3 regions of the Pseudomonas cichorii genome follow, and region 2 is predicted to be linked to each of the others. Evidence: riboswitches for the same ligand, from Rfam matches in the RefSeq annotation. Region 2 holds a riboswitch; each other region holds the start of a gene.
The links. Region 2 has a riboswitch for cobalamin ahead of cobO (cob(I)yrinic acid a,c-diamide adenosyltransferase). Riboswitches for the same ligand answer to the same signal wherever they lie in the genome.

Region 1: linked by a shared signal. The riboswitch ahead of KGD89_RS10290 (ABC transporter substrate-binding protein) and the one ahead of cobO (cob(I)yrinic acid a,c-diamide adenosyltransferase) in region 2 are both predicted to bind cobalamin.
Region 3: linked by a shared signal. The riboswitch ahead of cobW (cobalamin biosynthesis protein CobW) and the one ahead of cobO (cob(I)yrinic acid a,c-diamide adenosyltransferase) in region 2 are both predicted to bind cobalamin.

Annotation. Positions count from the first base shown of each region.
Region 1 is NZ_CP074349.1:2,304,605-2,314,438, reverse strand. It holds gene KGD89_RS10320 (ABC transporter permease) at 1-87, shown strand, start outside; gene KGD89_RS10315 (ABC transporter ATP-binding protein) at 107-946, shown strand; gene KGD89_RS10310 (ABC transporter ATP-binding protein) at 957-1,721, shown strand; gene KGD89_RS10305 (oligogalacturonate-specific porin KdgM family protein) at 1,855-2,577, shown strand; gene KGD89_RS10300 (FadR/GntR family transcriptional regulator) at 2,644-3,369, opposite strand; gene KGD89_RS10295 (FadR/GntR family transcriptional regulator) at 3,480-4,196, shown strand; cobalamin riboswitch at 4,216-4,418, shown strand; gene KGD89_RS10290 (ABC transporter substrate-binding protein) at 4,552-5,565, shown strand; gene KGD89_RS10285 (FecCD family ABC transporter permease) at 5,562-6,584, shown strand; gene KGD89_RS10280 (ABC transporter ATP-binding protein) at 6,581-7,372, shown strand; gene KGD89_RS10275 (LysR family transcriptional regulator) at 7,366-8,256, opposite strand; gene KGD89_RS10270 (4-oxalomesaconate tautomerase) at 8,425-9,507, shown strand; gene KGD89_RS10265 (dicarboxylate/amino acid:cation symporter) at 9,585-9,834, shown strand, end outside.
Region 2 is NZ_CP074349.1:4,450,095-4,459,928, reverse strand. It holds gene KGD89_RS18880 (PQQ-dependent sugar dehydrogenase) at 1-1,091, opposite strand, end outside; cobalamin riboswitch at 1,196-1,417, shown strand; gene cobO (cob(I)yrinic acid a,c-diamide adenosyltransferase) at 1,510-2,121, shown strand; gene KGD89_RS18870 (cobyrinate a,c-diamide synthase) at 2,132-3,427, shown strand; gene bluB (5,6-dimethylbenzimidazole synthase) at 3,424-4,074, shown strand; gene cbiB (adenosylcobinamide-phosphate synthase CbiB) at 4,071-4,979, shown strand; gene cobD (threonine-phosphate decarboxylase CobD) at 4,972-5,973, shown strand; gene KGD89_RS18850 (cobyric acid synthase) at 5,970-7,430, shown strand; gene cobU (bifunctional adenosylcobinamide kinase/adenosylcobinamide-phosphate guanylyltransferase) at 7,432-7,953, shown strand; gene cobT (nicotinate-nucleotide--dimethylbenzimidazole phosphoribosyltransferase) at 7,950-9,002, shown strand; gene cobC (alpha-ribazole phosphatase family protein) at 8,999-9,571, shown strand; gene KGD89_RS18830 (adenosylcobinamide-GDP ribazoletransferase) at 9,573-9,834, shown strand, end outside.
Region 3 is NZ_CP074349.1:2,536,071-2,545,904, reverse strand. It holds gene KGD89_RS11255 (ATP-binding protein) at 1-883, opposite strand, end outside; gene cobN (cobaltochelatase subunit CobN) at 892-4,656, opposite strand; gene cobW (cobalamin biosynthesis protein CobW) at 4,660-5,724, opposite strand; cobalamin riboswitch at 5,833-6,034, opposite strand; cobalamin riboswitch at 6,092-6,306, shown strand; gene KGD89_RS11240 (CbtB domain-containing protein) at 6,402-6,587, shown strand; gene KGD89_RS11235 (CbtA family protein) at 6,599-7,303, shown strand; gene KGD89_RS11230 (cobalamin biosynthesis protein) at 7,284-7,745, shown strand; gene cobM (precorrin-4 C(11)-methyltransferase) at 7,760-8,506, shown strand; gene nfuA (Fe-S biogenesis protein NfuA) at 8,580-9,173, opposite strand; gene KGD89_RS11215 (acyltransferase family protein) at 9,243-9,834, opposite strand, start outside.

The DNA of each region.
Region 1 (9,834 bases), 2.1 Mb from region 2:
CCCGGCGCAACGATCATGCTGGTCAGCCTGGCATTCAACCTGCTGGGTGATGGCCTGCGCGATGTTCTGGACCCACGCAGCGAATAACAAAAACAAGGTAAAAGCCATGTCACAGATAAAGCTTGCGGTAGAAGACTTGCGCGTCGAATTCACCAATGCTGGCAAGACAACGGCGGCGGTACGCGATGTTTCGTTCAATCTGGGTCGGGAAAAACTGGCCATCGTCGGCGAGTCCGGCTCCGGAAAATCCACGGTGGGGCGCAGCCTGTTGCGTCTGCACCCGTCGAGCGCCCGCATCACCGCCAAGACCCTGCGCTTCGGTGATATCGACCTGCTCAGTTGCAGCGAGAAACAGATCCAGGGCATTCGTGGCCGGCGCATGTCGATGATCATGCAAGACCCTAAATACTCGCTGAACCCGGTGATCAAGGTCGGCGAACAGATTGCCGAGGCCTATCTGGCCCATCACAAGGTTTCAGCACAGGAGGCCCGCGAGCGCACGCTGGACATGCTGGCCAAGGTGCATATCCGCGACCCGGCACGGGTTTACGATCTCTACCCCCACGAGGTTTCCGGCGGCATGGGGCAGCGGATCATGATTGCCATGATGGTGATCACCGATCCGCAGGTAATCATCGCCGACGAACCCACCTCGGCACTGGATGTCTCGGTCCGCCGCCAGGTGCTCAACGTGCTGGAAGAACTGGTCAGCGAACGTGACCTGGGGCTGATTTTCATCAGCCATGACCTGAATCTGGTGCGGCACTTCTGCGACCGGGTGCTGGTGATGTACGCCGGACGGGTGGTGGAATCCCTGGACGCCAGCGAACTGGACCACGCCCGCCACCCGTACACCCAGGGCCTGCTCGCCGCCCTGCCCAGCCTGGATCGTCCGCGCGCCAGCCTGCCGGTCCTGCAACGCGATCCCCTTTGGCTCACCCACTGAGAATGATCCCATGGCAATGATCAGAGTCGATTCACTGAACCTGAGTTTTGGTACTGGTCCAGGACTGAATCAGGTGCTGCGTGACGTTAACCTGCATGTCGCAGAGGGCCAGTCGTTCGGGCTGGTTGGCGAGTCGGGTTCGGGCAAGACTACGGTCCTGCGCTGCCTGGCCGGGCAATACCAGCACTGGACCGGCAGCCTGAGCGTGGCCGGCCGGGCGGTAAGCCGTCATCTGGACGCCAGTCATTACCGGACCGTGCAGATGGTCTTTCAGGACCCCTATGCTTCGCTGCACCCGCGCCACACCATCGATGCAGCGCTCAAGGAGCCCCTGAGCATCCATCGCATCGGCGAGCGCGACAAAAGAGTCTGCGAAGTGCTGTCACGGGTTGGTCTCAATGAAAGCTTCCGCTTTCGCTATCCGCATCAACTGTCCGGTGGTCAGCGCCAGCGTGTCGCCATCGCCCGGGCATTGATCCTGGAACCCCGCGTCCTGCTGCTGGATGAACCCACCTCGGCGCTGGACGTTTCCGTTCAGGCCGAAATCCTCAATCTGCTGGCCGACCTGCGACAGCAACAAGGCCTCACCTACCTGATGGTGACGCACGACCTGGGCGTCGTGGCGCACCTGTGCGACCGGGTTGCCGTGATGCAGCAAGGCCAGGTGCTGGAAACCCTCGACAGCAGCCAGTTGGTCAACAATCAGGCGCAGCACGAGTACTCCCGATTATTGATCCAGGCCAGCCGCGACATGGACGTGCGCCTCACCGGCTGAGCGGTCGTCGCCTGACGGCCTGAAAAACCGAACCCCGCTGACAGCGTGACCCCAGGCCATGACGGCTACGGGATTCGGCTGCCTGCGATTTGCTCCAACACACCCAGAACTTCAATCAAACAAGAATAAAAAAATGAAAAAATCAATCGCTCTGCTCTCCCTGTCCGCCCTGTTGCCATCTGCCTGGAGCTATGCCGACAGCGGCTATATCAACTATCGACATCAATACGCGGAAAGCACCCGCATGCACTCCGACCGGGTCAAGTTCGGCACACGCCTGGACAGTGGCTGGGGGTTTGAAGGTGAGCTGAAGTACAAGACTGCGGGTGACCGTCAGGATGTGGCCTTCGACAATACCGTCGGCAACGGCCATGAGCTGACGATCAGCTATCAGCACAAACTCAACGACAGATGGACTGTAACGCCTTCCCTGGCACTGGAAAGCATCGAGAAGTCCACGTCTTACAAGACGGGCATCAAGGTCGGTTACAAGGTGAACGATGCGCTGAGCATTTCAGGCCGTTACCGCTATGACTCGATCAAGCTCGACCGTGACAAGATCAACGAATCCATGCCCGACAACGCGATGGATAACCAGTCGATCAACCGCTATGACATCTGGATCAACTACTCGACCAAGGGGCCATGGACTTACGAGTACCAGCTCACCTATTTCGATGCGGACTATATCCGCTACGACAACGGCACCAGCGATTACGAACAGAATGCGGCATTCAAATATCGCTGGAGCAAACAATGGGTGCCGTTCTTCGAGATCGGCGATATCAAGGTCGATTCCGAGGATGACAAACGCCAGTTGAGATTACGGGTCGGGATTCAATACAACTTTATGTGATTGCTTCATCATCCTTTCGCGACTGAAGTCGCTCCTCGCAGGAGCGACTTCAGTCGCGAACAAGCCCTACTCGCTATGAGTACGCCGCAACCGGATGCGGCTGCCGTTGAGGTGCAGGTACATGGCCGAACGGGCCGCATCCACATTACCTTCGGCAATCGCGTTGTAGATCTGTCGATGTTCGGCATTGATCCCGGCCAGATAAGCACTGCGATCACTTTGCCCGGTGTAGGCGGAATTCATGCGGGTACGCGGAATCAGCTTGGTGCCCAGGTGTTTCATGATGTCGATCAGGTACGCATTGCCCGAAGCCTTGGCGATCTTGAGGTGGAACTGGAAGTCGGCATTGATCGTGGTCCCGGATTTTTCCGGCCCTTCGAGCAGCGCATCAAAGGCCCGCTTGAGTTCCAGCAAGGTTTCAGGGCTGCGACGTTGCGCAGCCAGCCCCGCCGCTTCGACCTCCAGGCTGATGCGAAACTCCAGCAGATTCAGCACATCGGACAAGGTCGCAATGGTCGCCGGCCCAACCGAAAAACCTTCAGGTGGCGGCATATCCAGCACAAAGGTGCCGACCCCATGGCGCGTCTCCACAAGCCCGGCGGCCTGCATCCGCGAGAGTGCATCGCGAACCACTGTGCGGCTGACGCCCTCGGCCTCCATGATATGGATTTCAGAAGGCAGCTTCTCGCCACGCTGGAGCACACCATCGCGCATCCGCTGGGCAAAGCGGTCGACCAGTGTTTCGGCAAGACGACGATGGTTTTTCTGCGAAGAAAGGACGTTGTCCGACATTGCAGCCTCAATTCGATCGAATGCCACAGTATAGGCTGCGATACCGACACAAAACACACCATGACTGCGGTTATACTCAGCAACCCGACACGGACCCGATCAGCCCGCCTATGGAACACCCGTCATCCCCTACAGGACGCCGCTCCAGCCTGACCCAGCAACTGGTCGCCGAGTTCTCGCGCAAGATCCGCGAGGGCGAGATCAAAAGTGGTGAAAAGCTGCCGACCGAGCAGGTCATCATCCGGGAAACGGGTGTCAGCCGTACGGTGGTTCGCGAGGCGATGTCGCGCCTGCAGGCCGAAGGGCTGGTGGAAACCCGCCATGGCATCGGGACCTTTGTGGTCGATGCTTCGCGTCCACGGGATTTCCAGATCCCGGAAACCCTGTCCGGCAGCCCTCCCGATGCAGCGGCCATCATCGAACTGCGCCTGAGCCTTGAACCGGAATCCGCCGCTCTCGCCGCACAACGGCGCACGCCGGAGCAACTGGAAGCCATACGCAAGGCGCTAGACGAGTTGCATCGCTGCGACCGGAACGAAACCGATACGACCCAGGCCGATTTCGAGTTTCACCGCAGTATCGTGCAATGCACCGCCAACAGCTTCTTTACCGATGTCATGACCCAACTGGGCAACAGCATTCTGCCCAGGGCACGGATCGGTTTCGGCAATGTGCCGACGACTCGGCTCATGGATGACCCGCACATCCAGCAGCGCGAACAGGAGCAGATCTACTCGGCTATCGCCCATCAGGATCGCGATGCGGCCAGGGCGGCGATGCGCCTGCACCTGATCAACTGCCTGCAACGCCTTCGCGCAAAGGATTAGCCACTAAAAGGCTTATCGTTTACCATCGCGCCCCGTCGGTTTCCGAGAGGAACTAACAGGGAATTCGAGGGCCTCGCACCTGCGCAGCTCAAACGAAACTGCCCCCGCAACTGTAGGCATCGAGCCAACTCCATCATGGCCACTGGGTAGTTCATTCCCGGGAAGGCTGGAGTCAGGTGATGAAATGCCAGTCAGGAGACCTGCCGACCTGCAACTTCACTGACCGGCGGGGTGTCCGGGAAGGACATCCGCGCGCCGGTTCATGGCTGCCTTGCCCTGCCTTCGGCGCAGTGCCGGGGATGTGTTTCCTGTCTGTACATTGCGCCCTGCACGTACGAAACGGAGATCGCATTACATGTCACTGCCCCGCCTTGCCGCCCTCATCGCCGGTCTGAGCCTGTCCACCCTGAGCCTTGCCGCTCCCACTCAATACCCGCTCACTGTCGAAAACTGTGGCATGAAGCTGACGTTCGAGCATGCGCCGCGCAAGGCAGTGACCATCGGCCAGTCCGGGACCGAAATGCTTCACGAACTGGGGCTGGGCGACACGCTGGTAGGCACTTCGCTGTGGTTCAACGATGTGCTGCCGCGCTTCAAGGCGCAGAACGACAAGGTCGAACGTCTGGCGGACAACGACCCGAGTTTCGAGGCCGTCATCGGCAAGCGCCCGGAACTGGTGGCCGTCCAGCTTGAATGGATGGTCGGAGCCCAGGGCGTGGTCGGTACCCGCCAGCAGTTTCATGACTTGAAGATCCCGACCTACATCATGCCGTCCGACTGCGAAGGCAAGGACAACCTGGTAGGCGCTGATGGCACACGCCTGGAGCCCTTCCGCATCGACACCATCTACAAGAGCATCGAACAGCTCGCCCAGATATTCGACGTACAGGATCGCGGCCAGCAACTGGTTGCAGAGCTGCGCAGTCGTCTGGCCCATGCAGTCGCCAACGTCAAACAGAACAAGGAGCGGGATGTGTCCGCAGTGTTCTGGTTCTCCAGCGCAGACATCGATATCGACCCTTATGTGGCAGGCCGCAAAGGCATTCCGGACTTCATGCTCAATAACCTGGGCATGCGCAATATCGTCGAGTCCGATGAAGAGTGGCCGACCGTGGGCTGGGAAACCATCGCCAAGGCCAATCCCGACATTCTGGTGATCGCACGTATGGATCGCCGTCGTTTTCCGGCCGACGACTACCGCAGGAAACTCGAATTCCTCAAGTCCGACCCGGTGACCCGCAATATGGACGCGGTCAAGCATGACCGTATCGTGATCATCGATGCCGATGCCATGCAGGCCAGCATCCGGCTGTTTACTGGCATCGAAGAACTGGCCGAAGCCGCCAATCGCTACAACGCCGCTCAATGAAGCTGGCCACTGCGCTCGGCCACATACTATGGGTGACAGCAGTTCTGCTGCTGGCCATCGTGGCGGGCGCTGCCATCGGTGAAACCAGCATCAGCCTGCCGGTGGTCTTCCAGGTGCTGGCGAACAAACTGTGGGCGGCCGGGTACGTGCTCGACCCCATCGATGAGGGGATTGTCTGGAACTATCGCCTGACCCGCTCCATCGTGGCAGCGGCCTGTGGCGCGGGGCTGGCGATTTCCGGTGTGGTGCTGCAATCGTTGCTGCGTAATCCGCTGGCCGATCCATACCTGCTGGGCATCTCCGCCGGCGCCTCGACGGGCGCTGTGCTGGTGGCGATTCTGGGCCTGGGCGCCGGAGCCATTTCCATGTCGGCGGGAGCCTTCGCCGGAGCGGTGGCGGCCTTCTCGCTGGTCGCCCTGCTCGCACGCTCTTCCCACGGCCCGACAGCAGCCGGGCATATCATTCTGGCCGGGATCGCCGGGTCGCAGCTGTTCAATGCCCTGACCTCGTTTCTCATCACCAAATCCGCCAGCGCCGAGCAGGCACGGGGCATCATGTTCTGGCTGCTGGGCAATCTCAGTGGCGTGCGCTGGCATTCGGTATGGCTGGCAGTGCCAGTGGTCGTGGTGGGTTTGCTGGTCTGCCTGTGGCATCGGCGCGCCCTGGATGCCTTCACCTTCGGCAGTGATTCGGCGGCATCCCTCGGCATCCCGGTACGACGCGTGCAAATCGTGCTGATCGCTTCTGCAGCGCTGGTCACGGCAGTGATGGTATCCATTGTCGGCTCCATCGGCTTTGTCGGGCTGGTGATTCCCCATGCCGTGCGCATGGTCGCCGGAGTCCGCCATGCCCGGCTGGTGCCGCTCAGCGCCTTGTGCGGCGCGCTGTTCCTGATTGCCGCCGACATCCTGTCCCGCACCCTGATCAAGGGCCAGGTCTTGCCGATTGGCGTCATCACCGCACTGATCGGCGCACCGGTCTTTGCGCTGATTCTCATTCGAGGGAAAACCACACGATGAACGCCTTTTCGCCCATCGTCGACACCCCGGCACTCAGTTGCTTGGGTCTTGGTTATTCGCTCAAGGACAAGACCCTGCTCAAGGACGTGAATCTGAGCATTGCGCCGGGTGAAACCCTTGGCATTGTCGGTCCCAACGGTTCGGGGAAGTCGACACTGCTCAAGCTGCTGTCAGGCCTTCAATCGCCGTCCAGCGGTCAGGTGCAGCTCAATGGGCAGGCACTGGCCAGCATGAAGCGCCGCGATATCGCCCAACTGTTGGCGGTGGTCGAACAACAGGCCGAAACCAGCGACGCAATCACCGTACTGGACGCCGTCGAACTGGGCCGTACCCCCTGGCTGTCTGCCCTGGAACCCTGGAGCGACCGCGACGACGCCATAGTCCGCCAGGCCTTGCAGGATGTCGGGATGCTGCACCTGATCAAGCGCGCCTGGCATACCCTGTCCGGCGGCGAACGCCAGCGTACCCATATTGCCCGGGCACTGGCGCAACGCCCGCAGATCCTGTTACTGGACGAGCCGACCAACCATCTGGATATCCAGCATCAACTGTCGATTCTGGGGCTGATCAAGTCGTTGCCTGTCACCACCGTCATTGCTCTGCACGACCTCAATCAGGCGCTGGAATGTGACCGTGTGGCGGTGATGGAAAACGGCCAGATGGTCGCACTCGGCAAACCTGTGGATGTGCTGACACCTGAGCGCCTGCATAGCACTTTCGGCGTCAGGGCCCACTGGCTGACCGATCCGTTCGATGGTGCACGGATACTGCGTCTGCGGTCTTACTGAGGCCATTGCTCCAGCAACATCGCTACGAACTTTTCGGCAGCAGGCGACAGTGACGCGCCGCGCCGGGAAACCAGCCCCAGGGTTCGATCCACCACCGGATCTACCAGCGGAACGCTGACCAGCGTCGGATGCCCTTCGGCCGGCATGGCCAGGCTGGGCATGGCGGATATGCCCAGCCCGGCTTCGACCATACCCAGCGATGTCGACAGGTGCTGCACTTCATAGAACCACTTGGGTCGCCAGCTCAGGCCGGCCAGCGCATGGTCGAGAATCATCCGGTTGCCGCTCAGGCGGCCAACGCCGATCAGGCGATATTCACTGAGTTCGATCCAGGCAACCGACTCCCGCTTTGCCAGCTCATGGTCGCGTCGGCAGGCGAGCACGAAAGGCTCTTTGACAAGGGGCACGAACTCGATATCCGGGTGTTGCCCGCTCATCATGTTGATGCCGAAATCGGCCTCCCCTCGCAACACGGCTTCCAGCCCCTCATTGGCACTGAGGTCCAGCAGCCGGATGCGGATCTTGGGGTATCGCTCGTTGTACAGGCGGATCACGGAAGGCAAAAAGTAGAACGCGGCCGTGGGAATACAGGCAAGGGTCACCTGGCCAATCTGGCGTTCTGCCAATTCCCGGATATTGAGAATCGAGTCCTCGAAATCATCCAGAAGCCGTCGCGCCTTGGGAAAAAAATCGCGGCCGACGCTGGTCAGGCTGACCCGGCGAGTGGTGCGATCCAGCAATGAGGTGCCTAGGCCCTGCTCAAGCTTCTTGATTCGCCGAGTGAGGGCAGGCTGGGAAATATGCAGCACTTCGGCGGCTTCATGGAAGCTTCCAAGTTCAGCGATTTTCACGAACGATCGAATATCTTGCAGCTCATATTCCACATTATTTTCCTTTTGGTGGATTGCGATGGGCCTTCAAGACCAGCGGAGAATTATTGCCTGAAGTGGAATAATATCTACGATCTTTGCATTGGATACGCTTAAAAATCCATGGGACTCTTGCTTCCAACACATCAATTACCTCAATTGATCAACAAGAGTCCAAAAATTATGCAACCGATTCCCTGCGTCCTGATGCGCGGCGGCACTTCCAAAGGGCCGGTTTTTCTCGCCAGTGATTTACCCTCTTCGACCGCTGAGCGCGATGAACTGCTGCTGGCCCTCATGGGCTCTGGTCATGAGCTGGAAATCGACGGAATCGGTGGTGGCAGCCCGCAGACCAGCAAAGTGGCAATCGTCAGCCCATCGACTCATGAAGATGCCGATGTGGATTACCTGTTCGTACAGGTCATGGTTTCCCAGCGCCGCGTCGATACCGCGCCCAACTGCGGCAACATGCTCTGCGCCGTCGGCCCGTTTGCAGTGGAACAAGGTCTGGTCGAGGCCAGTGGCGACGTCACTCAAGTGCGGATTCGCAACCTCAACACCGGCACCTTCGTCTGCGCCGATGTCCGCACCCCTGGCGGCCACGTCAGCTACGAAGGCCAAACCAGCATCGACGGAGTACCGGGCACGGCAGCTCCAGTGCAACTGACTTTCCTGGACGCAGCAGGCAGCAAGACCGGCAAGCTGTTCCCCACCGGCCAACAGACTGACATCTTTGATGGCGTACCTGTGACCTGCATCGACATGGCGATGCCCATGGTCATCATCGAAGCGTCTCTGCTGGGCAAGCGTGGCGATGAGACGCCTGCCGAACTGGACGCCGACAAGGATTTTCTGCGCAAGCTCGAAGCTTTACGCTTGCGCGCGGGAATGGCCATGGGGCTGGGCGATGTGAGCGACAAAGTGATTCCCAAACCCGTACTGGTTTCGCGGCCCGATGCAGGCGGCACCCTCAAGGTTCGCTATTTCATGCCGCATAACTGTCATAAGGCCCTGGCGATCACTGGCTCCATCGGCCTGGCTACAGCCTGTGTCAGTGAAGACACCGTGGTTGCCCAACTGCTGGGTAATGCCCAGACTCCGCGCCTGCAAGAAGTCCGGATCGAACATCCGAGCGGTTCGATCCAGGTCGCCCTGGCCTACGTAGGGGAAAACGGACAGACCATCCGGGCTTCGGTGGTGCGCACGGCACGTCGACTCTTCTCCGGGGAGGTCTACGCCCCTGTCGCGCAACGGCTGGCGGGCTGACATTGTTTATCACTGCACACTGCTCTGCCTGATACTGAGTACCGCATCAGAACAACTCCAATAATGGGTGATGCAACATGAAAATCGCTAAATCGCTCTACTTTCAGATTATCTGCGCCGTGGTCCTCGGGGTCCTGGTCGGTCACTTCTGGGCCCAGCAAGCCATCGCCCTCAAGCCTTTGGGCGATGCGTTCATCAAGCTGATCAAAATGATGATCGCACCGGTGGTGTTCTGCACCATCGTCACCGGCATTGCCGGTATGAGCGACAAGCGCTCTCTCGGGCGCCTGATGAGCAAGACCATGCTGCTGTTCCTCGCCCTGACGG
Region 2 (9,834 bases):
CCGATGAACAGGCCTTCGTTGAACGGAGCTGCGAGCGTCTTGCCGTCGGCGAACACCAGCCCCAGCGATGCGGTGTGCGGGCCGACTGCATAATCGGGCGATATGGCCTTGGCGACCAGTTCCGGTTTCTGCGGTTTGACCCGCTCATCCACATGCTGGCCGTAGTAGCTGTAAGGCCAGCCATAGAAGCCGCCATCCTGCACCGAGGTCACGTAGTCAGGTACCAGGTCGCTGCCGATCTCGTCACGTTCGTTGACGGCGGTCCACAACTTGCCGGTGTTGGGCTCCCAGTCCATGCCATTGGGGTTGCGCAGGCCCGAGGCGAAAATCCGGTGCTGGCCGGTGGCAGCGTCCACTTCCCAGATCGCGGCGCGGCCTTCTTCCTGGTCCATGCCGTTTTCGCCGACGTTGCTGTTGGAGCCGACCGTCACGTACAGCTTGCTGCCGTCCTTGCTGGCAATCACGTTCTTGGTCCAGTGGTGATTCAGCGTGCCGCCAGGCAAGTCGACGACCTTGGTGGCCTGGGCGCTGATGGAGGTCTGGCCGGTTTCATAAGGGAAGCTGATCAGGCGGTCGGTATCGGCCACGTAAAGCTTGTTGCCCACCAGCGTCATGCCGAACGGCGAGTTGAGGTTTTGCAGGAAGACTGTGCGGGTTTCGGCCACGCCGTCGTGGTCCTTGTCGCGCAGCAGGGTGATGCGGTTGGCGCTGGGCACACCGGCTCCGGCGCGGCCCATGACTTTTTCCATGACCCAGCCGCGTACGCCTTTGGAGTCGTCAGGCTTGGGTGGTGAATTGGTTTCCGCGACCAGCACGTCGCCATTGGGCAGCACGTACAGCCAGCGCGGGTGATCCAGGCCTTCGGCAAAGGCGGCGACCTGGGTGCCGGGCGCGGCGACCGGTTTGGCGTTCTTTTCCCAGCCCACGGCAGGGGCGATATTGACGGTGGGGATCAGGGTCTTGTTCGGTTCGGGCAGTCTGGGCGAGGGGCCGGTGCCATCCGAGACTTGCAGCGTCGAAGACTCGCCGCAGGCTGTGAGGCCTCCTGCAACCAGAAGCAGCAAGGCAAGCCGGGGTCTGAGTGTGAACATGCCGATCTCCATAACGGTCAGTGGCCAGATAAAGATAGGAGGGACCTGAACTGTCGAGGTTCAATCCTCTTGTGTCGATTGACGCTCCCAGCCCAACCCTCTACCCTTCGCGGCTTGTTTCAGGTGCTTTGCAATCCTCGATTGGCAGAGTGAAACAGGGAAGCCGGTGAGGACGCCTTGCAACTCCGATCCCGGCGCTGCCCCCGCAACGGTAAATGAGTCAAGACTGCGCTCGATGCCACTGTGTCCCAGGACACGGGAAGGCGCGCAGGCCAGGCAGATGCCTGCTCATGAGCCCGGAGACCGGCCTGATCCACTCAACAGCATCACGGCGGGCGATGCTCTGCGCAGGGCTTTGCCGTGCTGCCTGATGCTGTCCTTCCGTCTGCTTTCGCGTGCCCTCTAGCGGAGAGCTGAGATGAACGAATCCCCCGAACGTGACGAACGTCATCTGGCGCGCATGCAGCGCAAGAAGGCGGTAATGGACGAGCGCATTGCCAGCGCTCCAAACGAGTGTGGCCTGCTGCTGGTGCTGACCGGTAATGGCAAGGGCAAGAGCAGTTCGGCATTCGGCATGCTCGCCCGGGCCATGGGTCACGACATGCAGTGTGGCGTGGTGCAGTTCATCAAGGGCCGCAACAGCACCGGTGAAGAGTTGTTCTTCCGGCGTTTCCCCGAGCAGGTGCGCTACCACGTGATGGGCGAGGGGTTCACCTGGGAAACCCAGGACCGCCAGCGTGATATCGCCGCCGCCGAAGCCGCCTGGGACGTTTCCCGTGAAATGCTTCGTGACCCGAGCATCGGTCTGGTGATCCTCGATGAGCTGAATATCGCCCTCAAGCATGGCTATCTGGATCTGGAACACGTACTGAGCGACCTGCAGGCCCGGCCACCGATGCAGCATGTGGTGGTGACCGGCCGTGGCGCCAAACCCGAATTGATCGACCTGTCCGATACCGTTTCCGAGATCGGCGTGGTCAAGCATGCGTTCCAGGCCGGAATCCGTGCGCAAAAAGGCATCGAGTTGTGAGTAACCCTGTATGAGAGCGCCGCGTCATTGCCCGGCAGTATTGATTGCCGCGCCCGCCTCCGGGCAGGGCAAGACCACGGTCACCGCTGCGCTGGCACGCCTGCACCGTAACCAGGGCCGCAAGGTCCGGGTGTTCAAGTGCGGGCCTGACTTTCTGGACCCGATGATTCTGGAGCGGGCCAGCGGCGCGCCGGTTTACCAGTTGGATCTGTGGATGGTGGGCGCCGACGAAAGCCGACGCCTGCTGTGGGAAGCCGCCGCCGAGGCGGACCTGATCCTGATCGAAGGCGTCATGGGGCTGTTCGACGGTACGCCATCGAGTGCCGATCTGGCCCGCCACTTCGGCGTGCCGGTGCTGGGCGTGATCGACGGCACGGCCATGGCCCAGACCTTCGGAGCGCTGGCGCTGGGGTTGGCGCGTTATCAGTCGGACCTGCCGTTCGCCGGAGTGCTGGCCAACCGGGTAGGCACCGTGCGTCATGCGCAGTTGCTCGAAGGCAGCCTGACGGAGGGCCTGCGTTGGTATGGCGCGCTTTCCCGTGAAACCGGTATCGAATTGCCGAGTCGTCATCTGGGCTTGGTGCAGGCCAGTGAACTCAACGATCTGGACCTGCGCCTGGACGCTGCCGCCGATGCGCTGGCCAGCACCTGCGACGTGCTCTTGCCGCCTGCCGTGACCTTCAATGCGCCGGACCCTGTACCTGCCGAACCCTTGCTGGCCGGTGTGCGTATCGCCATCGCCCGTGACGAGGCCTTTGCTTTTGCCTACGGGGCAAGCCTGGAACTGCTGCGAGCCATGGGCGCGGAGCTGTCGTTCTTCTCGCCGATCCGCGATAGCCACTTGCCTGAGGCTGACAGCCTGTATCTGCCCGGTGGTTACCCTGAGCTTCATCATGCGGCGCTGGCCGAAAACGCTCCGATGCTGGCGGCGATTCGTGCTCATCATCAGGCGGGCAAGCCGATCCTGGCCGAGTGCGGCGGCATGCTGTATCTGCTCGATGCCCTGACCGATGTCGAAGGCCAGCGGGCAGAGCTGGTGGGCCTGCTGAAGGGGGAGGCGGTGATGCAAAAGCGTCTGGCGGCTCTGGCCCTGCAAGCGGTCGAGTTGCCTGAAGGCTTGCTGCGCGGACACACCTATCACCACTCCCTGACCAGCACCGAGTTGCAGCCCATTGCCCGTGGCGTCAGCCCCAATGGCGGACGAGGCGCAGAGGCGGTGTACCGCGACGGGCGTCTGACGGCTTCCTACGTGCACTTCTATTTCCCTTCCAATCCTCAGGCGGTTGCGGCGCTGTTCACACCATGACCGATCAGGCGTTCAGTCTCCAGGAGCGGGCCGCGGTCTATCGGGCAATTGCCGAGCGCCGCGACATGCGTCACTTCAGTGGCGGCAGCGTGGCTCCCGAGTTACTTGCGCGTTTGCTTGAAGCTGCGCATCAGGCTCCCAGTGTCGGCCTGATGCAGCCTTGGCGTTTCATTCGTATCAGCGACCCGGCATTGAGGGCGCAAATGCAGGCCCAGGTGGAAGAAGAGCGGGTACGTACTGCCGAAGCCCTGGGCGAGCGTGCCGACGAGTTCATGAAGCTCAAGGTCGAGGGCATCAGCGATTGTGCCGAAGTGTTGGTGGCCGCGCTGATGGACGATCGGGAGAAGCATATTTTCGGTCGTCGGACCTTGCCGGAAATGGACATGGCGTCCTTGTCCTGTGCGATCCAGAACCTGTGGCTGGCCTCCCGTGCCGAAGGGCTGGGCATGGGCTGGGTGTCGCTGTTCGATCCTCAGGCGCTGGCCAGCCTGCTGGGCATGCCCGAAGGCGCAAAGCCCCTGGCGATTCTGTGCCTGGGGCCGGTAGAAGAATTTTACCCGGCACCGATGCTGGTGCTGGAAGGCTGGGCGCAAGCGCGGCCACTCAATGAATTGCTGTATGAGAATCAATGGGGAGTGAGTCCATGAGTGTGGCGCTGTTGAGCGTTGCCGGGGTAGCGCTGGATGCGTTGCTCGGCGAGCCGAAACGCTCACATCCGCTGGTGGCGTTCGGTCGTCTGGCTGACCGTATCGAACAGCGTTTCAATTCCGGCGGACGTGGCTGGCGCAGTCATGGCGTCACGGCCTGGTTTCTGGCTGTGGTGCCTTTGACGCTGCTGGCAACCATCCTCAGCTGGCTGCCCTATGTCGGCTGGCTGGTGGAGATTCTGGCGCTGTATTGCGCGCTGGGGCTGCGCAGCCTGGGCGAGCATGTGGAGCCGGTTGCCCAGGCCCTGCGTTCGGGCAATCTGGATGAGGCGCGTCGGCGGGTCGGTTATCTGGTCAGCCGCCAGACCACCGAACTGGACGAGACAGAAGTCGCCCGTGCAGCCACTGAATCGGTACTGGAAAACGGCAGCGATGCGGTGTTTGCCGCGCTGTTCTGGTTTGCGGTGGCCGGTGCGCCCGGCGTGGTGCTGTATCGACTGAGCAATACGCTGGATGCCATGTGGGGTTATCGCAACGAGCGTTTCGAGCGCTTCGGCTGGGCGGCGGCGAAAATCGACGACCTGCTCAACTACATTCCTGCGCGCCTGGTGGCCCTGACCTACGCGCTGCTGGGCAAGACTCGCCTGGCTCTGCGTTGCTGGCGCACTCAAGGGCCGACCTGGGACAGCCCCAATGCCGGTCCCGTCATGGCCGCCGGTGCGGGTGCTCTGGGTGTCGAGCTGGGTGGCGCAGCGATCTATCACGGCGAACTGCATCAGCGCCCGCCACTGGGCGAAGGCGTGCCCGCCGATGCGGATGCCATCGATCGTGGCTGGCAACTGGTGCAAAGAGGCGTCTGGCTGTGGCTGCTGATCCTGTGCGTGGGGGCCGAGTTCTATGCTTGAGCACGGTGGTCGCCTGCGGGCGGCAGCGCAGCATTACGGCATCGACCGTGCCGACTGGCTGGACCTGTCCACCGGCATTGCGCCCTGGGCGTGGCCGATTCCGGAGATTTCTGCACAGGCCTGGGCGCGTCTGCCGGAAACCGACGATGGCCTGGAGGCCGCAGCCTGCGCCTATTACGGTGTACCTCAACTCTTGCCGGTGCCCGGTTCGCAAGCCGCGATCCAGGCCTTGCCTCGCGTGCGCAGCGCTTGTCGCGTCGGCGTCCTGTCGCCGTGCTATGCAGAGCACGCCCATGCATGGCGCAAAAGCGGATTTCTGGTGCGTGAAGTGCAAGAACAGGAAGTGGATTACTTCCTGGACAGCCTCGACGTGCTGGTGGTGGTCAACCCCAACAATCCCACGGGGCTGCACCTGACCACGGAGCGCTTGCTGGAATGGCACGCCCGTCTGGCCGAGCGCGGCGGCTGGCTGGTGGTTGATGAGGCTTTCATGGACAACACGCCGGACACGAGTCTGGCGGCCGAGACGGGGCGCGTCGGCCTGATCGTGCTGCGTTCGTTCGGCAAGTTCTTTGGTCTGGCCGGCGTGCGATTGGGCTTCGTGCTGGCGGAGCCGGGTCTGCTCAAGGCACTGGCGGCAGAAATCGGCCCGTGGGCGGTCAGCGGGCCGACACGGATTCTGGGTCAGGCGTGTCTTGCAGACCTTGAAGGCCATGCCCGTCAACGCCAGCGTTGCGATCAGGCCAGTGAGCGTCTGGTGGCATTGCTGAGCAATCACGGCCTGCCCCCCCAAGGCGGCTGCGCGCTGTTTCAGTGGGTGGTTACCGAGCAGGCCCCGGCCCTGCATGACTTCTGCGCTCGACGTGGAGTCTTGCTGCGTCTGTTCGAGGGCCAGGGGGCGGTCAGCAGCCTGCGCTTTGGCTTGCCTTGCGAAGAGGCCGACTGGTCGCGTCTGGAAGATGTACTGTTCAAATACCGCAAGGAAACCCCATGACCACGTTGATGGTGCAAGGCACGACGTCCGATGCCGGCAAAAGTACGCTGGTGACCGCGCTATGCCGCTGGCTGACCCGCCAGGGCGTCAAGGTGGTGCCGTTCAAGCCGCAGAACATGGCGCTCAACAGTGCGGTGACAGCGGATGGCGGCGAAATCGGTCGGGCCCAGGCCGTGCAGGCTCAGGCCTGCGGGCTGGAGCCCCATACCGACATGAATCCGGTGCTGCTCAAGCCCAATAGCGATACCGGTGCTCAGGTCATCATCCATGGCCGCGCTGTGACCACCATGAATGCCGTGGCGTATCACGGCTACAAGGAAATCGCCATGCAGGCGGTGCTGGAGTCCCATCGGCGCCTGGGCGAGACGTACCCCGTGATCATGGTCGAGGGTGCCGGTTCGCCTGCGGAGATCAATCTGCGCGCCAACGACATCGCCAACATGGGGTTTGCCGAAGCGGTGGATTGCCCGGTGCTGCTGGTGGCCGATATCAATCGAGGTGGCGTGTTCGCGCATCTGGTCGGCACGCTGGAGTTGCTGTCGCCCAGCGAGCAGGCGCGAGTCAAAGGGTTTGTCATCAACCGCTTTCGTGGCGACATCGCGCTGCTGCAACCGGGTCTGGACTGGCTTGAAGCCCGTACCGGCAAGCCGGTGGTGGGTGTGCTGCCGTATGTGATGGATCTGCATCTGGAGGCCGAAGACGGTCTGGATCGACGTCAGACCGATAAGGTCGAGCGGGTGCTCAATGTCGTGGTGCCGGTGCTGCCGCGCATCAGCAACCACACCGATTTCGATCCGCTGCGCCTGCACCCGCAGGTCAATCTGCAATTCATCGGCCCCGGTCAGGCGGTGCCGCCTGCCGATCTGATCATCCTGCCGGGCTCGAAAAGCGTGCGCAGTGACCTGACTTACCTGCGCGCCAACGGCTGGGATACTGCCATTGACCGGCATCTGCGCTATGGCGGCAAGCTGCTGGGGATTTGCGGTGGCCTGCAGATGCTGGGTCAGCAGTTGCATGATCCCCTTGGCCTGGAGGGCGCGGCAGGTTCCAGCCCCGGTTTGGGCTTGCTGGACATGAGCACGGTGCTGGAAGCCGAGAAACAGTTGCGTAATGTACGCGGGCGTCTGGCACTGGAAGATGCCGAAGTCTGTGGCTATGAAATCCACGCGGGTGTCACCCGCGGCGCTGCATTGGAAAATGCAGCCGTACGCCTGGACGATGGGCGCAGTGACGGCGCGCGCAGTGCTGACGGGCAGATTTTCGGGACGTATCTGCATGGCCTGTTCGAGTCGCCTGCCGCGTGTAGCGCGCTGTTGCGCTGGGCGGGTTTGCAGGATGTGCAGCAGGTGGATTATCACGGGCTGCGGGAGCGGGATATCGAGCGTCTGGCCGACCTGGTGGAAAAACACCTTGATGGCCCGCTGTTGCGCGAGCTGTGCGGCCTGGAGGTGAAGTGAAATGCTGCAATTGATCCTGGGCGGTGCCCGCTCCGGCAAGAGTCGCCTGGCTGAAAGGCTGGCGGCGGAGTCGGGGCTGAGCGTCCTTTATATCGCCACCAGCCAGCCGCTGGACGGTGAGATGAATCAGCGCGTGATCAGTCACCGTCAGCGTCGCCCTGACAGTTGGGGGCTGGTTGAAGAGCCGCTAGAGCTGGCCCGTGTATTGCGTGAAAACGCTGCAATCGGGCACTGCCTGCTAGTGGATTGCATGACGCTGTGGCTGACTAACCTGCTGATGCTTGATGACCCTGAGCGTCTGGCTCAGGAGCGCGAGGCGCTGCTGGAATGCCTGTGCGAACTGCCGGGCGACATCATTTTTGTCAGTAACGAAACCGGGCTGGGCGTCGTGCCGCTGGGTGAGCTGACCCGCCGCTATGTCGACGAAGCCGGTCTGTTGCATCAGGCCATTGCCGAGCGTTGTCAGCGTGTGGTGCTGACCGTTGCCGGCTTGCCTCTGACTTTGAAAGGAACCGCATTATGAGTAACTCCTGGTGGCTCAAGCCCGCTCAGGCCATCGATGTGCCGATGCGCGAAGCCGCTCTGGCCCGTCAGCAGCAACTGACCAAACCGGCCGGTTCGCTGGCGCAACTGGAGCGGCTGGCGGTTCAGCTCGCAGGTTTGCAGGGGCGCGTCAAACCCAAGGCCGATCAGCTGTGGATCGCGATTTTTGCTGGCGATCATGGCGTCGTTGCCCAAGGCGTCTCGGCTTACCCGCAGGAAGTGACCGGGCAGATGCTGCATAACTTCGTCAATGGCGGCGCCGCGATCAGCGTGCTGGCCCGGCAGTTGTCGGCGAAGCTGGATGTGGTCGATCTGGGCACCGTGTCGCCAGTGGATTTTCCCGGTGTGCGTCATCTGCGCATCGGAGCAGGCACCGCCGACTTCACTCAGCGCCCGGCCATGACCGCCGAGCAAGGACTGGCGGCCATGCAGGCCGGACGTGACAGCGTGCTGCGCGCCAAGGCGGCGGGCGCTGAACTGTTTATCGGCGGCGAGATGGGGATCGGCAACACCACGGCAGCCAGTGCGGTCGCCTGTTCGTTGCTGGAGTGCGCGGCGCAATTGCTGGTCGGCCCCGGCACCGGTCTGAACGCCGACGGTGTGCGACACAAGAGCGAAGTCATCGAGCGTGCCCTGGCCTTGCATGCCGAGCAGGCGGGTGACCCGTTGCAAAGTCTGTTCTGCCTGGGCGGTTTCGAGATTGCTGCACTGGTGGGCGCTTATCTGGCCTGTGCCCAGGAGGGCATCGCGGTGCTGGTGGATGGGTTCATTTGCAGTGTTGCCGCGCTGGTGGCTGTGCGTCTGAACCCGTCCTGCCGCGACTGGCTGCTGTTCGGCCATCGGGGCGCGGAGCCTGGGCATCGTCATCTGCTGGAAGCCTTGCAGGCTGAGCCTTTGCTGGACCTGGGCCTGCGTCTGGGCGAGGGCAGTGGTGCCGCCTTGGCGGTGCCGCTGGTGCGGCTGGCTTGTGAACTGCACAACGGGATGGCGACGTTCGCCGAAGCGGCAGTGGCAGATCGTCCGGCATGACATTGCATCTGGATCTGTTGCGTCATGGCGAAACCGAACTGGGCGGTGGCCTGCGCGGCAGTCTGGACGATGCCCTGACCGCAACAGGCTGGGAGCAGATGCGCGAGGCAGTGGCGCAAGCAGGGCCGTGGGACCGGATTTACACCTCGCCCTTGCAGCGTTGCGCGCGTTTCTCCGAAGAACTGGCCGCAAAGCTGACGCTGCCGCTGCATGTCGAGCCCGGCTTGCAGGAGCTGCACTTCGGCGACTGGGAAGGGCACAGCGCCGCGCAATTGATGGAAACCGACGCCGAAGGGTTGGGGTTGTTCTGGGAAGATCCTTACGCTTTCACGCCGCCCAATGGCGAGCGGGTGGCGGACTTCTCCGAGCGAGTATTGGGCGCTGTGCAAGGCTTGCAGCAACGCCATGCCAACGAGCGAGTGTTGTTGGTCAGTCACGGCGGTGTGATGCGCCTGTTGCTGGCTAAGGCCCGAGGCTTGCCTCGCGAACAGTTGTTGCAGGTGACGGTCGGTCACGGTGCGCTGCTGTCCATCAAGGTCGCCGCTGGCGGCGTGTTGACGGAGAACTGAGATGCTGCCGTTCTGGATCGCCCTGCAATTTCTCAGCAGCTTGCCGATTCGCCTGTCGGGGATGCCGCAGCCTCAGGAGCTGGGGCGCTCGCTGTTGTTCTATCCATTGGTCGGCGTGCTGTTCGGCGTGCTGTTGATGGGGCTGAATGCGGTGCTCGACGGCACTCCCTTGATGTTGCATGCGGCGCTGCTGCTGACGGCCTGGGTGTTGCTGAGCGGCGGTCTGCATCTGGATGGGCTGGCAGACAGCGCCGATGCCTGGC
Region 3 (9,834 bases), 1.9 Mb from region 2:
CTGGCGGTTCTGGATTCTGTGCCGAGGGCGCAGGATCGCGACGCCGATGACGCAAGGCAAACTCGGCCACCGCGTCGATATCCTGCTCTTCGATCTCACTGGCACCACGCCATGCAGCATGGGCTCGCGCAGCACGCAGCCAGACCAGATCAGCGCGCATGCCATCGACACCTGCCGCAAAACAGCGCTCCGTCACAAGCCCCAGCGAACGATCATCAAGCTCGATGGCAGACAACAGCGCACGGGCCTGCTCGCAACGTTGCTGCAAAGCCTGCTGCTGACCTTGCCACGCCAGACAAAAAGCCTGGGGGTCGGCATCGAAATCCAGACGACGGCGGATGATCTGGCTGCGCTCGGTCGGCAACGTCTGCCCACTCAGGGCCACATTCAAACCGAAACGGTCCAGCAGTTGCGGACGCAACTCGCCCTCTTCAGGATTCATGGTGCCGATCAGCACGAAGCGCGCCGCATGACGGTGGGAAATGCCATCGCGCTCCACCAGATTGGTGCCACTGGCAGCAACATCCAGCAGCAGATCTACCAGATGATCGGCCAGCAGGTTGACCTCATCCACATACAGCACGCCACCGTCTGCCTTGGCCAGTACGCCGGGGGAAAACTGCGCACGACCTTCGGACAGCGCCGCATCCAGATCCAGGGTGCCGACCAGCCGCTCTTCGGTAGCGCCCAACGGCAAGGTGACAAACTGACCGCTGGCCAGCAAGTCCGCCAGCCCACGGGCCAGGGTCGACTTGGCCATGCCACGCGGCCCTTCGATCAGTACACCGCCGATTTTCGGGTCGATGGCCGTCAGGCACAGCGCCAGCTTCAAGTCCTCGGCGCCGACCACTGCTGCCAGGGGAAAATGCGGGGTATCGGTCATGCTTGTCATCAGCTCTCTTCTATGTCCAGCAACAGGTCTTCCAGCGCTTCACGATAGTCACCCGGCTCCTGCCAGAGGCCGCGCTGCTGGGCTTCGAGCATACGCTCGGTCATGTCGCGCAGGGCATCGGGGTTGTGCTCGCGGATGAAGTCGCGGGTCGACGGATCAAGCAGGTAGGCATCGGCCAGCAGTGCATATTGGTGGTCGTCGATCAGTTCAGTGGTGGCATCGAACGCAAACAGAAAGTCCACGGTCGCAGCCATTTCGAACGCACCTTTATAGCCATGACGCTTGACGCCTTCGATCCACTTCGGATTGGCCGCACGACTGCGGACCACCCGGTTCAGTTCTTCCTTGAGGGTGCGAATCCTGGGTAGATCCGGCTGGCTGTTGTCGCCATGGTAACTGGCGGTTTTCTGGCCGCTCAGGCTTTCGGCGGCCGCCAGCATGCCACCCTGAAACTGGTAGTAATCGTTGGAATCCAGCAGGTCATGCTCGCGGTTATCCTGATTCTGCAACACCGCCTGAACCTGCGTCAGCCGATGCGCGAACTGCTGGCGAGCCGGCGTGCCTTCATCAGCCGCGCCGTAGGCATAGCCGCCCCAGTTCAGATAGACCTCGGCCAGATCGTCGCGGCTCTGCCACAGACGTCCGTCGATGGCACCCTGCACACCCGCGCCATAGGCGCCGGGCTTGGCGCCGAAAATGCGCCAACCCGCCTGACGCGCCGCTTCGTCTTCGCTCAGCCCGGACTCCTGAAAGCTGCGGCGCTCTTCACGGACACGGGCCGCCAGCGGATTCTGATCGTCCGGCTCATCCAGAGCAGCAACGGCCTGCACAGCGGCATCAAACAGGCGGATCAGGTTGGCAAAGGCATCACGGAAGAACCCGGATACTCGCAAGGTCACATCCACACGAGGCCGGTCCAGCAGGCTCAGGGGCAGAATCTCGAAATCATCGACCCGCTGGCTACCCGTCGCCCAGACCGGACGCACGCCCATCAGGGCCATGGCCTGGGCAATATCGTCGCCACCGGTGCGCATGGTGGCCGTGCCCCAGACCGACAGGCCGAGCTGGCGCAAGTGGTCGCCATGATCCTGAAGATGGCGCTCCAGCAACAGGTTGGCCGATTGAAAACCGATTCGCCAGGCCGTGGTAGTCGGCAGGTTGCGCACATCCACGGTAAAGAAGTTGCGGCCCGTGGGCAGCACGTCCAGCCGCCCGCGACTCGGCGCACCGCTCGGGCCGGCTGGCACGAATCGGCCACTCAGGGCATCCAGCAGACCGCGCATCTCTTCGGGACCGCAGGCATCCAGACGCGGGGCGACCACATTGCGAAGGCTTTCGAGAACCAGTGTCAGTTCAGGATGATCCGGCAGATCGTCAATCGCCTCTTCGTTCACGATGCGTTCGATCAGAATCGCGGCATACAGCTCAAGCCGCTCCCGGGTATCGCCCGTGGTGCGCCATGGGTCGTCACTCACTACCAGCAAGACGGACGGACGCGGACCGTTCCAGGGCTCGGCCAGCTCGCAATCCAGCGGGTCGAAATCCAGCGCCAGAGCCTTGGCCAGCACCCGCAGCACACTCGACTGCGCACCACGGCCATCGCCACGGGGAATGCGCAGCAGTGCCAGCAGCGTGTCGATACGCAGACGGCCTTGGGGGGATTGACCGAAAACATGCAGGCCATCGCGGATCTGCGACTCCTTCAAGTCACACAGATAGGTGTCCAGACGCGGCAGCCAGATTGCGGCGTCGGCGTCGCTGTCGATGGCGTCGTCCAGCGCCAGTTCACGGTCAATACGGGTTTCACGCACCAGCTTGAGAATGTCCCGTTGCAGTTCCTGCGCCCGGCGCGGGTCGAGCAGTTGCGCCTCGTAGTATTCGTCAGCCAGCCGCTCAAGATTGCGCAGCGGGCCGTAGGTTTCGGCACGGGTCAGGGGCGGCATCAGGTGGTCGATGATGACCGCCTGGGTACGGCGCTTGGCCTGGGCACCCTCGCCTGGATCGTTGACGATAAACGGGTAGATATTCGGCATCGCGCCCAGCACTGCATCAGGCCAGCAGTCTTGAGACAGACCGACGCCCTTGCCCGGCAGCCACTCCAGGTTGCCATGCTTGCCCACATGCAGCACCGCATGAGCGCCATACGCCTTGCGCAGCCAGAAGTAGAACGCGAGATAACCGTGAGGCGGCACCAGATCGGGGTCGTGATAGACCGCACTGGGGTCCACCTGATAACCACGGGCAGGCTGAATGCCGACAAAGGTCAGGCTAAAGCGGATACCGGCAATCATCATCCGCCCGCTGCGGAACATCGGGTCGTTCTGTGGCGCGCCCCAGCGTGCATTTACCGCATCGCGACTGGCCTGGGGCAAGTCATCGAAGGCATCAAGGTACTCGTCCAGCGCCATGCTTTGCTGGCAAGGACGCAGGTCGATGCTGTCCAGATCGTTGGTGACGCCACCCAGCAATTGCTGAATCAGCGCGGTGCCGCTTTCGGGCAACGGTGCCAGCGGATAGCCCTCGTCCTGCATGGCGCGCAGTATATTCAGCGCCGCTGCAGGTGTGTCGAGCCCTACCCCGTTGCCGATCCGGCCATCGCGGGTCGGGTAGTTGGCCAGGATCAGCGCTACCCGCTTGCTGGCATTGGGCAGTAGCGCCAGTTCGATCCAGCGTCGTGCCAGTTGCGCGACGAAGTCCATGCGCTCGGGATGGGCGCGATAGCACACCACGTCCGACTGGCTGCGCTCGCTGCGCCAAGCCAGATCCTTGAAGCTGATGGGCCGGCTGATGATCCGCCCGTCCAGTTCCGGCAAGGCAATGTGCATCGCCAGATCCCGCGCCCCAAGACCTTGCTCGCTGGCCTGCCAGGCGGGCTGGTTGTCCTGAGCGCAGATGGCCTGGATCACGGGCACATTGCGGCGAAACGGTCGCAGATGCGGCGCTTCCGGGCTGGACTGGGCAAAGCCCGTGGTATTGAGGATCAGCCCGGCTTCGACTTCATCCAGCCAGTCCTCGACCATGGTCAGGCAACCCGGCTCCTTGAGACTGGCCAGCGCAATCGGCAAGGGATTGAGCCCTTGAGCCTGCAAGCGCTCGCAGAACACATCGATGAAACCGGTATTGGCCGCCTGCAAGTGGGAGCGGTAGAACAGCAGCGCAACCACCGGATGCCCCGGTATCCAGTCTGCCTGCCAGTCCGGCAGCGTGGCCGTCGCTTTGCGCGGATGATAGATGGCCGTGCGTGGCAGTGGCTGAGGCTCGGCCCATGGGTAATCGCGCTCAAGCCAGCTGCTGGCCATGCAACGATAAAGATCCAGCGCATTCTGCAAGCCGCCCTGGCGCAAGAACTGCCATAGCCGGTCACGCTCCTCGGCAGGCACAGTGCTCAGATCGCTCAGCTCTGGATCGGGACGATCATCCCCCGGCACCAGAATCACCTGCACACCACGAGCTGCCAGCTCCATCAAGCGCTCGACACCGTAGCGCCAGTAGCCAATGCCGCCATGCAGGGAAATCAGAATGACCCTGGCGTGGCGCAACACCTCATCGACGTACAAGTCCACCGAGGCGTGATTCTGCACCTGCATCGGATTGGCCAGACGCAGGCTCGGGTAGTCGTCGGGCAGTTGCTGAGCGGCTTCGGCCAGTAACGCCAGGCTCGAATCGCCGCTGCAGAGAATCACCAGCTCGGCCGGCGTCTGTCCCAGGTCGGCAATGCTGTCGTCGGGTACGAAACCGCCCGGCTGGGTTCTCAGTAAATGCATGGATCAGCCAGCAATCGCAGCATTGAGTTGCGCTTCCAGCGCCACGGCATCCAGCTCCTGGCCGATCAGCACCAGATTGGTGATGCGCTCCTCATCGGCACGCCAGGCGCGGTCGAAATGCTTGTCGAAGCGTGTGCCCACGCCCTGGATCAGCAGGCGCATCGGCTTGCCTGGAATCGCGGCGAAACCTTTGACCCGCAGAATGCCGTGCTTGACCACCAGTTGCGTCAGGGCATCGAGCAGCACGCTTTCGTCGGCCTGTGGCAGTTTGATGGAAATCGAATCGAAAGCATCGTGATCGTGGTCGTCATGATCTTCATCGTCGTGATGGTCATGGTGAGTCTTGCGACCATCGATGTGCAGTTCCGACTCGGCACCGATGCCCAGCAACACGTTGATTGGCAGACGGCCACTGCTGGCTTCGATGACCTTGACCGCTGGCGGCAGTTCTTCGGCGACTTCGGCACGTACCGCCGCCAGGCCTTCGGCGTCGATCATGTCGGCCTTGTTGAGGATCACCAGATCAGCGCTGGCCAGCTGGTCAGCGAACAGTTCATGTAGCGGGGATTCGTGGTCAAGGTTCGGGTCGAGCTTGCGCTGGGCGTCCACTTGATCCGGGAAAGCCGCGAAAGTACCTGCTGCAACGGCCGGGCTGTCGACCACTGTTATGACCGCATCGACGGTGCAGGCGTTGCGGATTTCCGGCCACTGGAAAGCCTGGACCAGCGGTTTTGGCAACGCCAGACCCGAGGTTTCGATAAGGATGTGGTCCAGGTCGGCGCGACGCGACACCAGTTCGCGCATCACCGGGAAGAACTCTTCCTGCACCGTGCAGCACAGGCAACCGTTGGCCAGCTCATACACCCGGCCAACAGCTTCCTCTTCGCTGCAACCGATGGTGCATTGCTTGAGGATTTCGCCGTCGATGCCCAGCTCGCCGAACTCGTTGACGATCACCGCGATACGACGCCCTTCGGCGTTATCGAGCATGTGCCGCAACAAGGTGGTTTTACCCGAGCCCAGGAAGCCGGTAACGATGGTGACGGGAAGTTTGGCCAGTGTTTTCATCGGATGCCCTTTGGCAATACGGCGGGCAAGCAGGACGAGATCCGTGCACTGCGCACGGATCGATTCGCCACCGGATCACCCCGCCCGGTTGTAGTGAGAATTCGTGGGCCTGTGGCCCGGTTCGAGGCAGGTCTCCTGGCTTACGGCGGCGTGTCGGCAGGACAGGCATTCATCGCGCCTTCCCGCTCGCGCAGTGGCCATGCAATGAAATCACCGTTTACAGTTGCGGGGGCAGCTGCGGCTTGAACCGCATTCCCGTCTTAGCCCGACCTTTTGCACAAGGTCGAGAACCTCAAGTGCGCAAGGCTACGCAGAGGTCGAAGGCAGGTCAATCGTTCAGATTGACGTTCACGGGCCGCCATGCTCTCCTACACAACTTGTTACGGGTGCCCCTCACGGGGTGAAACGGGAAACCGGTGCGCTCATTTGTCCATGAGTCAGTCCGGTGCTGCCCCCGCAACGGTAAGCGAGAGAGGATCAGAACCACTGTGCCACGGCATGGGAAGGTGATCCTGAAGGCGTCGAGGCTGAATATCGACACCCCTCGCGAGCCCGGAGACCGGCCCGATACTGACTCAATGACACACCCGCGGTGGGCGGGCGCAGTTGAAGCCTTCTGACCTCCGTCAGCAGGTTCCTGTGCGCATGCCCGCCTGTCGAAACCAGAGGGAAGCGCCATGTCCACCATCAGCAGCAGCCAGTCGAGCACCACCACGTCCACCCAGGCCCAACGCCTGACCGCCGCCATCAGCGCTGCGATTCTGGGCGCCTGCCTGGTGTACTTCGCCGGTTTCTCGCACATTGCCGCCGTTCACAACGCGGCCCACGACACCCGCCACAGCGCCGCCTTCCCTTGCCATTGAGACCTGACGCCATGTTCAAGCGAATCATTCAGACGGCAGGTTTCAGCGGTCTGCTGGCGGCATTGCTGCTGACCCTGCTGCAAAGCTTTTGGGTTTCGCCCCTGATTCTTCAGGCCGAAACCTTTGAAAAGGCACCCGCCGAACACGTGCATGAACATGACCACGCCGATGCTTCCGCCGCAGGGCACAGCCACGACGAAGAAGCCTGGGAGCCGGAAGACGGCTGGCAGCGTATTCTCTCCACGACCGGCGGCAATCTGGTGGTCGCGGTAGGTTTTGCCTTGATGCTGGTGGCGCTCTACACGCTACGCGCACCGGGTCGCACCTCTCAGGGCGCATTGTGGGGGCTGGCCGGTTTTGCGGTCTTCGTCCTGGCGCCGACACTGGGCCTGCCACCGGAATTGCCGGGGACAGCGGCTGCCGACCTGAACCTGCGCCAGTACTGGTGGATCGGGACTGCGGCCTCAACGGCGGCGGGTCTGGCCTTGATCGCTTTCGGCCAGAACTGGCTGCTCAAGGTGCTGGGCGCGGCTATTTTGGTTGTGCCGCATCTGATTGGCGCGCCACAGCCATTGACTCATGAGAGCCTGGCTCCCGAAGCTCTGGAATCGCAGTTCATCCTGGCTTCGTTGCTGACCAACGCATTGTTCTGGGTCGCTCTGGGCCTGATCAGCGCCTGGCTGTTCCGTCGCAACAATGCCGACCTGCACGCCTGATCACGGCACCGGGCAATCCGGCCCTGCCCTTGTGGCAGGCCTGGGTTGCCAGCGCGGCTGCCCGGCAGCGAGCCTGCTGGAACTGATCGAAAGCAGCCTGAAAGCCCACGACCTGGAAATCGGGGCCATCACTGCCCTCGCCTCCATCGACCTCAAGCAGGACGAACCGGGCTTGCTGGAATTGGCCAAACAGCTGTCCGTTCCGCTGATATTCTTCAGCGCGTCACAACTGGCAGAATACGAACCGCAACTGACCCACCGCTCGCCAAAGGCGTTCCAGCACACGGGCTGTCACGGGGTTGCCGAAAGCGCAGCGCTGGCACTGGCCAGCCAATTGGGCAAAAGCCCGGTAACACTGGTGATCCAACGCCAGAAAAACGCCCGGGCAACCTTTGCCCTGGCAAGCAGTGTCGATAATACGCCGCTCATTAATACCGCTTGACTCAGGAGATTCCATTGACCGTCTTTTTCATCGGCGCAGGCCCTGGCGATCCGGACCTGATCACCGTCAAGGGGCAGCGACTGATCCATAGCTGTCCGGTCATCATTTATGCTGGCTCACTGGTGCCAGTGGCAGTGCTGGATGGCAATCGTGCCGTTCAGGTGGTCAACAGTGCCAAGTTGCACCTGGAACAGATCATCTCCTTGATGAAATCCGCTCATGAACAGGGCCGGGATGTGGCCAGGATTCACTCCGGCGACCCAAGCCTGTATGGCGCGATTGGCGAACAGATTCGCCGCCTGCGTGAGCTGGGCATTCCCTTTGAAATCATCCCCGGCGTAACGGCCACGGCGGCCTGCGCAGCCTTGCTGGGCACCGAACTGACACTGCCGGACATTTCCCAGAGCGTGATCCTGACCCGCTACGCCGACAAGACGTCGATGCCGGCAGGCGAAGAGCTGACAAGCCTGGCCCAGCATCGCACCACCATGGCCATTCACCTGGGGGTCAACAATCTGCAGAAAATCGTGGAAGAACTGATACCGCATTACGGCGCGGACTGCCCGATAGCAGTGGTCCATCGCGCAAGCTGGCCGGATCAGGACTGGGTTATAGGCACCCTGGCCGACATTCACGACAAGGTACTGGAGAAGGGATTCAAACGTACGGCACTGATTCTGGTCGGTCGTGTACTGGCTGACGATACGTTTGGCGAGTCATCGCTGTATCGCGCCGGGCATGCACATTTGTTCAGGCCCTGATGATGTTCGCGAATGAATTCGCTCCCACGGCAGGAGCGAATTTATTCGCGAATGGACGCGCGAAGAAAACGACTCAGTAATAAGCGTTTTCTTTCTGCGTATGGTCAGTCACATCACGCACACCCGACAGCTCAGGGATACGCTCCAGCAAGGTACGCTCGATACCTTCCTTCAAGGTCACATCGGCCTGGCCGCAACCCTGGCAACCACCGCCGAACTGCAGGACGGCGATATTGCGCTCTTCTTCCTCGATCACGTCGATCAGGGTCACCTGACCGCCGTGGCTGGCGAGCCCCGGGTTGATCTCGGTTTGCAGGTAATAGTTGATGCGCTCGTTGATCGGGCTGTCGGCATTGACCATCGGCACTTTGGCGTTTGGTGCCTTGATGGTCAGTTGGCCGCCCATGCGATCAGTGGCGTAATCGACCACGGCGTCATCCAGAAAGGCTTCGCTGAAACCATCGATCCAGGCCGTGAAGCTCTTGAGGCCAATGGCCTTGTCTTCAGGTTTTTCTTCGCCCGGCTTGCAGTAGGCAATGCAGGTTTCAGCGTACTGAGTGCCAGGCTGGGTGATAAACACGCGGATGCCGATACCTGGAGTGTTCTGCTTTTCCAGCAGATCGGCCAGATAATCGTGGGCAGCATCGGTAATAGTGATAGCGGTCATGAACGTTCCTCGCAGACTTGCCGGCAGTTTACGCCAATCGGATGCGCATACAAAGTCCTAGTGTTTTTGTCAGGAAAGCGCAACGACGCCTCTTCCTTCCTGACGAGCATCCAGACTGCGACGCATCCGGTGATACAAGCCCTTCTCGATCCACTCGTAACTGCACCATGCTCCAATGGCGATGATCGGCACGCAGAAGGCAAATACCAGATACGGGTTCAAGGCAAAGCGCTGAGCCATGAGCAGGCCACCGTAAAGCACCAGCACATGCAGCAGATAGACCGAATAGGAACAATCGCCCAGGGTTTTGAGCAAGCGGTTGCCGCGCAAGTAGGGTTCAAGGGAGATGGCGCAGAACACGATCAATGCGCTTGGCAGCCCCCAGTTCAACAGGCGCTGCTCGTTGGTCAGGTGATGAATCACCAGCATGGCAGCCACTATCCCCGCCAATGGCATCCACAACCCTTCCTTGATCCAGCCACGACGATAGAGCATGCCGATGCCGATCCCCAACAGGAACTCGTAGACAATGTCGTTACCGTAGAACCGGCTGATCAAGCCGCTGCGAGCCAGAATTTCGGTCACGGCAAAGAGTGCTGCCGCGATGATCAAGGGCCTATGGCGCTGCTCGAACAGAAACACCATGGAGAACAGTACGTAA